DNA from 3 places in the Blautia sp. AF34-10 genome. Region 2 is predicted to be linked to each of the others. Evidence: a T-box and tRNA genes for the amino acid it is inferred to sense, from the RefSeq annotation. Region 2 holds a T-box; the other regions hold tRNA genes.
The links. The T-box of region 2 lies ahead of DWZ60_RS03470 (proline--tRNA ligase). A T-box ahead of a tRNA ligase gene usually reads a tRNA of that ligase, here a tRNA-Pro.
Positions count from the first base shown of each region.

Region 1: it encodes a tRNA-Pro, which carries the amino acid that the T-box ahead of DWZ60_RS03470 (proline--tRNA ligase) is inferred to sense. The anticodon was not compared.
Region 3: it encodes a tRNA-Pro, which carries the amino acid that the T-box ahead of DWZ60_RS03470 (proline--tRNA ligase) is inferred to sense. The anticodon was not compared.

Region 1 is NZ_QUED01000012.1:40,508-43,786, reverse strand. It holds partial or broken gene ilvC (ketol-acid reductoisomerase) at 1-673, shown strand, start outside; gene DWZ60_RS09055 (sporulation initiation factor Spo0A C-terminal domain-containing protein) at 832-1,188, opposite strand; tRNA gene DWZ60_RS09050 (tRNA-Pro) at 1,454-1,527, shown strand; gene DWZ60_RS09045 (LacI family DNA-binding transcriptional regulator) at 1,623-2,651, shown strand; T-box leader at 2,983-3,246, shown strand.
Region 2 is NZ_QUED01000004.1:40,660-43,938, reverse strand. It holds gene DWZ60_RS03480 (alpha/beta hydrolase) at 158-988, shown strand; gene DWZ60_RS03475 (hypothetical protein) at 1,009-1,281, shown strand; T-box leader at 1,361-1,663, shown strand; gene DWZ60_RS03470 (proline--tRNA ligase) at 1,844-3,279, shown strand, end outside.
Region 3 is NZ_QUED01000020.1:34,140-37,418, reverse strand. It holds gene DWZ60_RS12270 (PcsB-like coiled-coil domain-containing protein) at 1-1,048, shown strand, start outside; tRNA gene DWZ60_RS12265 (tRNA-Pro) at 1,284-1,357, shown strand; gene DWZ60_RS12260 (Cof-type HAD-IIB family hydrolase) at 1,457-2,242, shown strand; gene DWZ60_RS12255 (response regulator) at 2,752-3,279, shown strand, end outside.

The DNA.
Region 1 (3,279 bases), on a different contig from region 2:
GACAGATCGTACCTCCGAAGAACGTAGATGTAGCTATGATCGCTCCGAAAGCACCTGGCCACACAGTAAGAAGCGAGTATCAGGCTGGAAAAGGAACTCCTTGCTTGGTTGCTGTTGAGCAGGATTACACCGGAAAAGCTCTGGACAGAGCACTGGCTTACGGCCTTGGAATCGGCGGAGCAAGAGCTGGTCTTCTGGAGACAACCTCAGAACTGAGACCGAAACAGACCTGTTCGGTGAGCAGGCAGTTCTCTGCGGCGGTGTATGCGCCCTGATGCAGGCTGGATTTGAGACTCTGTGCGAGGCTGGATACGACCCAAGAAACGCATACTTCGAGTGCATCCATGAGATGAAACTGATCGTAGACCTGATCTATCAGTCGGGATTCTCCGGAATGAGATACTCCATCTCCAACACAGCCGAGTACGGCGATTACATCACCGGACCGAAGATCATCACAGAAGAAACCAAGAAGACCATGAAGAAGATCCTTTCCGATATCCAGGATGGTACTTTCGCAAAAGACTTCCTTCTGGATATGTCCCCAGCAGGCGGACAGGCTCACTTCCGTGCAATGAGAAGAAAAGCTGCAGAGCATCCGTCAGAGAAAGTCGGAGAAGAAGTCAGAAAACTGTACAGCTGGAGCAACGAGGACAAACTGATCAACAACTAATCGGTTTGCTGTCAAATGATCCATATCGGGAGGCTGCCTTTGCGGGCAGTCTCCTTTTTTCGTTCTATCGTTTTATCATAGAAAAAACACTTCCGCGCCATGCATATCCCCCAATATGATAGGGCGCGGAAGTGTTATCTTTTCTGTATTCGTTTTTTTTATGCCTCCTGACGACAGGCAGGAAAAGCACGGTAGTATTTGATATAAGAACTTAAAATATCAAAAAATTCGGAATTGGTCGGTTTTGTCAGAACCGGATGCACAGAAAGCGAAAAGAGCAGATCACGGTTTCCGCGGGTCCAGCAGACGGAAATAGCGGTGCGGATGTCTCGTTCGACGCAGGAGGACGATACCTGAAACGTTTGCGCGATCTTTGGGTACAGCGTTTTGCTGACCCGAAGGAGATAATCTTCGTCTTCCATGCATAAAGCGATACCATAGGCGAGATAGCGAAATCCGCGGTATTTTGCACCAATTCCTAAAGAGTGTAGTAGAAAGTAAATTTCAGTTTCCATTACGATGTCTCCTTTTATTCAGTTTTTACATAGTCTTTGCAGACGGGCATGCCAGAGGTGAAAGTTTGTATGGCATACGATTTTCCCCTTTCACTTATGATACGTGGAAAACGTCGAAAAATTACATATTCAGAAAGAAAAAGTGACAATATAGTAAAATAAAAGAGAATATGACACGAAATAAAGAAATGAATGTAATGAAACGGGAGAGGGAAAAATAACATTGATTTTTCAGAAGTTCGCTGGTATAATGAAAACATGATTACGGGGTATGGCGTAGCTTGGTAGCGCGCACGGCTGGGGGCCGTGAGGTCGCAGGTTCAAATCCTGTTGCCCCGATCGGTAAGAGTGTCGTTTTACGGCACTTTTTTTCTTACAGACAAAGACGTGTGCGGAAGAAAAATGAATTGCGCAGAAAAAACAGGGAGGAAGTTATGGGGAAAGTAACGATACAGAGTATGGCAAAGGAGCTGGGATTGTCCCGGAATACGGTTGCCATGGCATTAAAGGATGATCCGAAGGTAGCTCCGGTGACGCGGGAGAGAGTTCTTCGGATGGCGAAAAGAAATGGCTATCTGGGCGAAAATGTATATGTGGAAGAAGTTCGGGCACCGCAGGAGAAGCATTACAATATTATGGTTCTGCGTACGCGGGATGCCGCTGTTTATTGGGACCGTGTCGTGAGCGGCATCTCCGAGGAGGCGAGCCTCAATAACTGTCAGACGCGCGTTGCGGTCGTGACGGAGCGGGAGGAGGAGAACGGCATTCTGCCGCTCGGCCTGAATGAAAATATCGATGCGATCTTCTGCATTAAAATGCTGCCGCTGGAATATATGCAGAAACTGGTAAATCTGGGATACCGCATTTTTCAGCTCGACCATTACTGCGGTATCGAACAGCGGCCGATGGGCGATATCGTGCGTGTGGACGGTGTGCAACCGGTGAGTCTTCTGACGTCCCATCTGATCGGGCAGGGCATGACGCGGATCGGTTTCCTAAGTGAGCACAGCAGCACGTATGAGTCGATGCATGACCGGTATGTCGGTTTCCTTGCAGCGATGGAACAGGCGGGCATTCCGCTCGAGGAGGAGCTTGTGCGCCCCAATATGGAGAGCGATCATTTTTATTACCCGGAAAATTTTGACAAGATTGTGGCGAGCTACGATACACTGCCGGAAGCGATTGTCTGCGGCAACGATATGATCGCCAAAAGACTGACAGAATCCTTCCGGAAAATCGGCGTGCGCGTGCCGGAGGATGTGGCACTGACCGGATTTGATGATGATGAGGACCGGATGCTGTATCCGTTCTTCTCAACCGTTCATGTCGATACGAAGTGGCTTGGCCGCCGTATGGTGCATGAATTTTTATGGCGGGAGGAGCACCCGGAAGCGCCGAAAGAGCGGATTCTCGTTTCGGGGGAGGTTGTGGTGCGCCGTTCCTCGTGCAAGCGTCAGGGATAGAAAGAAATAGAAAAAACAGGAAAAAGTGAACAAAGAAAGAAAGCTAGGGACGCCCCGGCGGACGAGAAGAAAAACCGTCTGCCGGGGCGTTTCCGGCTCCCTTTTTGCGATGATTCAAATTCGTGCATAAATGCCATGTAGAAAAACACTACCACGGAAAACAGGTAGAGGATTACCAGAAATACCTAGAAGAGTACAACAAATAAAACAACGAAATCATGCGTTAGAGCACTCGCCGGAGCCTCCTTTCCGGCGGGTGTATTTTTACGGAATCCTGCGTTTTGCGCTTGACAGAGATGGAGAAAAATGGTAACATAAGAGCCAAGTTAGGAAAAAGGCAAAGAAGAGGAATACTACATGGAGCTTCCGAATCCAGAAAGCTGTTGGGTGATGCGAAACAGCAGACGAATTCCGTGGAACTGACCTCAGAGCCGCTGCTCCCAAATTTAGAATAAAAAGAGTAGGTGCAGACGGAAACCCACCGTTAGAAGGGCAGGATATGCAGATGTTTCATCCGTATCCGCAGAGTGTACAGAGAAAATCTCTGTAAAACAGGAGTGGTACCGCGTAAGATAGCAAGTCTTTCGTCTCTTGTGTCAGAAGCCGACACAGAAGATGAGAGATTTTT
Region 2 (3,279 bases):
TTTGCATTATTTTCTGGGATTGCTATAAACATGATTATATCGTGAATTGCTTCGGGGTGCAAGCCGGAACCGGAGGAACGCAAAACTCCACGTTGACGAAATGCGGAAATAAGGCGTAAAATAAAGAAAAATATATATCCACAGGGGGATTTTTATTATGGCATTTATTCAGGTAAGCTTCATGTCAAAAACTTTAATGCGCACCGTACCGCTGCAGGTTATTCTGCCGGTCGACAAATTTACCTTTGGGCAGCCGGAGCGCGAGGAAAAACCGTTTAAAACGCTGTATTTGCTGCATGGCATTTTTGGGAATGAGACAGACTGGGTTCATGGAACCAGAATCCAAAGATGGGCAGAGGAGAAAAACCTTGCCGTTGTCATGCCGGCCGGCGAGAATGCGTTTTATGTGGATCAGCCGTCCATCGGTGCCATGCACGGACAGTTTATCGGAGAAGAACTGGTTGAGATTACAAGAAAAATGTTTCCGCTGTCCAGAAAAAGAGAAGACACCTTTATCGGAGGCCTTTCCATGGGTGGTTTTGGCGCACTCAGAAATGGCCTGAAATATCACGATACCTTCGGGGCTGTGATCTGCCTGTCCGGTGCACTTCATGTGCTGGAAAATCCGGAAGAGAGCAGAGCGGACAGCTTTGCACATGAAGAAGGTTATTTCGGAAATCTGGTCGAAGCAGCAAAGAGTGACAAAAACCCGGCTGTTCTTATCGAGCAGTTAAAGGAAGCACGGAAAAAAGATCCGTCTGTCAATGTGCCGACCGTATTCCAGGCGTGCGGAACAGAGGACGGACTTCTGGAAGTAAACCGTCTCTACCATAAACGGATGGAAGAGAGCGGCATGGACATTGTCTACTATGAGAGCAAGGGTGGCCATGAATGGGATTTCTGGGATGAGTGGATCAAAAAGGCACTGGACTGGCTGCCACTTGAGGAAAAGACGGAAGGTCTGAACAGCGGAAACGTAAATGTTTAAAGGAAAAAGGGAGACAGGCAATGCCAGAAACGAGAAATGACGAATTGTACCGTGCGTTAAAACACAACGGTTACCCGGACGACTTCTGCCGGGAAATTGCATACCGCCAGATGAACACCGATTTTACCGCCACGCGGATGCTCGGCTATCTCTACCGCGTCACAAGCCCGCGCGCCGAGGACGTTGTCGATGAGATGCTGGCTATCCTGAGTGACCGCAAAGCATGGATTGAGAAAAAACAGTCTGAGGAAGCCCAGGCGGCAATCAGCAGAATGTATCGGGAAGGCCTGTAACCTGGGCGGGCGTTTATGCAGAAAAAGCAGAAGGAACGGGCTTGCATTCTTTTCCGGTTTCTGCTACAATCAGTGCAGTGAAAAAGCGACGAAAAGAAACAGTAGCGACAGAGCGCATTCAGAGAGAAAGCGGCAGGTGAAAGCTTTTTGCAGAATCTATCGTGAACCGGTCTTGGAGCTGTGCACCGAAGAGAAGAAAATCCATCAGGAAAAATTTATTTCGTAGGCTGCACCGGGATCTCCCGTTACAGAGAAGGTACAGAGAGCAGAGATCACGCGTATTACAAAATACAAAAATCGTGGGGTACAAATGCTTTGTGTCAGAGTGCAGGAGTTTTCCTGAATTTAGGTGGTACCGCGGATAAAAAAATTCGCCCTAAACTGCAGCTTGCGGTTTAGGGCTTTTTTCTGTTTGAAAACGAAGCATCTAACTCGTTACTTCAGTGATGAGTTAGATGCGTAAAATGTTGTATAAAAGCTTAAAATCGGACAGGCTGGAATGTTCTCGCGTCTGGAAGATTTCAGATGTTGAAAACCCAAAGAATAAGGAGGAAATCAGAAAATGAAACTTGAAAAATTAGTAGGAGAGCGCTTCAAAGAAAGACCTGCTGACTGTGTCATCGACAGCCATGCTATTATGGTAAAAGGCGGATACATCAAATATATGGCAAACGGAATCTATTCTTCCTATCTGCCGCTGCGCCGCATTGTGCGCAAAATCGAGCAGATCCTGCGCGAGGAGATGGACAAAATCGACGGCCAGGAGGTGCAGTTTCCGGTTGTCATGCCTGCTTCTCTGTGGGATGAGTCCGGCCGTTACGATAGCATCGGCGATGAGCTGCTGCGCTTCACCGACCGCAACAATGCCAAAATGGTACTCGGCATGACCCACGAGGAGGCAGCCGTACACCTTGTACGCGAGTATGCACAGAGCTACACCAAATATCCGTTTATGATCTATCAGATCCAGACAAAATTCCGTGATGAGGCCCGTCCGAGAGCCGGACTGATCCGTGTGCGTGAGTTTACGATGAAGGATGCTTACTCCTTCCATACCAGCCAGGAAGATCTGGAGCAGTATTACGAGAAATGCCACGCAGCATACGAGCGCATCTTCGAGCGTGTCGGCGTGCCGGAGGTGGTATCTGTCAAATCCGATTCCGGTATGATGGGCGGAAATATCTCCCACGAGTTCATGCTTCTGACTCCGGTCGGAGAGGATTCCATCGTTCTGTGTGATTCCTGCGATTACAGAGCCAACATGGAGGCAGCTGAGAACATTTCCGACATCGCAAGAGATGCAGAATCCGCTGCACTCGAAAAGGTTTATACACCGAACGTCCACACCATTGAAGACGTCTGCAATTTCTTCGGAGACGAGACAAAGAACTCCTGCAAAGCCGTTGTTTATCAGCAGAATGTTGATGATAAATACGTTGTCCTTTTCATCCGCGGCGATCTCGAAGTCAACGAGACGAAGCTGGTCAACTTCCTCGGCGAGCAGGTTCACGCAGCCGTGATCACCGAAGAATGCGGACTGAACGCAGGCTATATCGGACCTGTGAACCTGAAGGTGAACGGAGATGCCGTTGTTCTCTACGATAAATCCCTCGAGGGAAGAAATAACCTTTCCTGCGGAGCCAACGAGGCAGAGCATCATTACAAAGGACTCGACATGGAGCGCGACGTTCCGAATGCCGAGTATCACGATTTTGCAAAAATCCAGGAGGGCGGCATCTGCCCGAAATGCGGCAAAAAGACCGTGAAGATCTCCAGAGGTATCGAGGTCGGAAATATCTTCCAGCTTGGAACCAAATATACAAAATCCATGAATATGACCTATGTCGATGCAAACGGCGAGAGCAAGACCCCGATCATGGGATGCTACGGTATCGGTGTCGGCCGTCTGGCAGCATCGGTCTGCGAGGCACATCACGATGAGTACGGCCCGATCTGGCCGAAAGCTATCGCTCCGTGGCAGGTACACCTCTGTGCAGT
Region 3 (3,279 bases), on a different contig from region 2:
GCTTCAGGATCAGTATGATGCGAAGCAGAACGAACTGGTACAGATTCAGGCAGATCTGGAAGATGCAAAAGCAAAAGAAGAAGAGCAGTACGAAGCGATGAAGCTCCGTATCCAGTATATGTATGAAAATTCTTCCGGAAACGGATACATGGCAATGCTCTTTTCTTCCAAAAGCATTTCAGAGCTGATCAGCCGGGCAGAATACATACAGAAAATTTCCGATTTCGACCGCGATCTTATGCAGGAGTATGAAGACACGGTAGACCAGGTAAAAGAAAAAGAAACACAGGTGCAGGAAGAGCAGGCAGCGATCGTAGAACTGCAGCAGCAGAGCAGCGATCAGCAGGAAGCCATCCAGGAGCTGTACGCAGCAGCTTATCAGGAACTCCGTACCTACTCCGCAGAGCTGGACGATGCAAAATCCAGCGAGAGTGCACTGGTAGATGAAATCAACAGCAAAGCAGATGCAATCAACGACCTGATCCGTCAGGCGAAAGAAGAGGAGATTGCAGCGCAGAAGAAAGCAGAAGAGGAAGCAGCCGCAGCAGCCGCCGCACAGCAGGCTGCCGCAGAAGCTGAGGCTGAGGCCGCCAGAAAACAGGCAGCCGAGGCCGCAAGAGTCGCAGCCGCAGAAGCAGCAAATGCCGCAGCGAAAGCAGATACCGATACAAGCAGCAGCTCCGGAAGCAGTTCTTCGGACAGCAGCGCATCCTCCACGACAACGGGGAGTCCATCCGCGTCAGATACTTCCAGCAGCTCCTCCAGCGGAACATACCTTGGAAGATTTAAACTGACAGGCTATTGCTCCTGTTCCATCTGTACCGGACAGTGGTCCGGCGGATCCACCGCGAGCGGAACCACACCGACCGCAGGAAGAACGATCGCCATGGGCGGTGTACCATTCGGAACGAAACTGATGATCAACGGCCAGGTTTACACGGTAGAAGACCGCGGAACCGCTTACGGCCACGTAGACATCTTCTGCAGCAGCCATTCCGAGGCGCTGAGCTTCGGCGTGCAGTATGCAGATGTATATCAGCTGAGCTGAGAAACAAAGATAAGAGATATGCCGGAACAGAACTTCCGGCATATCTCTTTTTTGACTTTCTCAGAAACTGTCATTCTAAAATAACACCAAAAAGGCCGCAAACCTGTGTAAAATGTACCTTTTGAAGCAATAATAAAAAAAATTAAAAAAATTTCAAAAAAGGTGTTGACATTCCTATAGACATCATATATAATAGCTATTGTTGACGGACGAGAGTTCAGAAAACAAATAAAATCGAAGCGTGGCTCAGTTTGGTAGAGCGCTGCGTTCGGGACGCAGAGGTCGTGGGTTCGAATCCCGTCGCTTCGACTGGAATGAAAATGCCGAAAGCCTTGACAATCAAGAGCTTCGGCATTTTTTCGTATGTCAGAAAGAGAATAGGAAACAGTACACGAGGAGGAAATTTTTGTGAAAGCATTATTTTTTGATATTGATGGAACGTTACTGAGTGAGATTACAAAAGAAATTCCGCAGAGCGCGCTCGATGCATTGAAAAAGACAGCGGAAAAAGGAAATCTTACGTTTATTAATACCGGCCGCACCTGGTCGGAGCTGCCCGAGGAGCTGAAAAAGCTTCCGTTTTCCGGATTTCTGTGCGGCTGCGGGACCTATCTGCGCCGGGACGGCGAAATCCTGATGCATCAGACGATTCCGAAAAAGCGCTGTGAGGAAATCCCGGTTATTTTAAAGGAGTGCAGGATCGGCATGATTCTGGAGGGAACGGATAATGTTTATTTTTCGTCGGAGGTATCCCGTTTTCGGGAGGTCGAGCAGACCCGTGCCTATTTCGCTGCTGTCGGAATCGGACTCGCGGAGACAGCGGAGACAAAAGGAATCATTTACGATAAATTTTGTATCGTAACCGATGCACAGTCTGATATAGAACGTATGTACCGTGAATTTGAGCAGGAGTTTGATATCATGGATCGCCGCGGCGGTGTATACGAAATCGTTCCGCACGGCTGCAGCAAAGGAACAGCTGTGGACTATGCGCTGAAACAGTTTCAGCTGGAGAAAGAAGATGCATACGTATTTGGCGACAGCAGCAACGACCTTACCATGTTCCGGTGCGGCGCACACACCATTGCGCTTGGAAAACATGATGAGATTCTGGATCCGTACACAGAGTACGTAACCGATACCGTCGAGCGGGACGGCGTGGCAAAGGCGATGGAGCATTACGGATTGATCTGACAGAAAAAAAGAAAGCGAAGGGGCGCATTTGAAAAGAAATTTTCAGGTGCGCCCCTTTGGTTGCAATTTTCTGAAAAAGGAAACAAGAAAAGCAGCGTCTGAAAAGGTATGTGCATTGCAAAGTAAAAAATTTCATGGTAATATAAAAATGAGTTTTTATGTATATTTGTAATGATACCAGGAGGTGAGCGTTCAGAAGTTCCATGGAAACAGAAAAAAATCAGATAAATAAAAAAAGCCTCAGATACCGTTTTACAGCAGGAACGATCGGAGTAAGTGTCTGGCAGCAGGAATGAATGCTCACTTGGCAAAGCTATAAAAATTGAAAACATAAAGAGAATTTTGTGTGAATATTGTGTGTAGTGGCTGCAACTTCTCAAATCCGTATACCTGTTTTTCACGTTTTGTAGGATATTATAACGTAAATGTAAAACTGGCAGGGACAGGTTCTCTGTATACAGATAAAAGCAGGATAATGAAGTATAAAACAGAGAGAGGATTTTTATAAAATGGAAAAGTATGAAGACAAAATATATTCTTTAGGTGAGGCTGTAACGGGACAGACACAGGCTATGTCACAGGCCGTACAGAAAACACTGGAAAATAATGGCGGGGTAGGTATAATGACAGGATCTTATGACCAAAACCTGTCTATTTTGTCTGTGAATAATCTGCTGTTGCATAGTACAGGATATACATTCGATACTTTCATGGAACAGACAAAAGGCTCATTGAGAAACTTCTTTTATGACGAGGAAGATAGACTGGAGCGAGACCGTTTTTTGCAGCTTCACGGAACAGGGGAAGCACAGATCCTTACAGCAGACGGTACAGTGAAAAATGTACGGCTTTGTAAAGAGGATGCGACAGATGAGGCGGGCAGACAGATCTGGGTTATGTCCGTACAGGTCAACTGGGATCATGTAAATTTGACACTGCTCAATGAGGCTATCTATTCCGGTTTCTGGTATTTTGACTGTGACGAAAACAGTGAGATTGTGAATGCAAACTGGAGTCATGAATTCCGAAAAATGCTT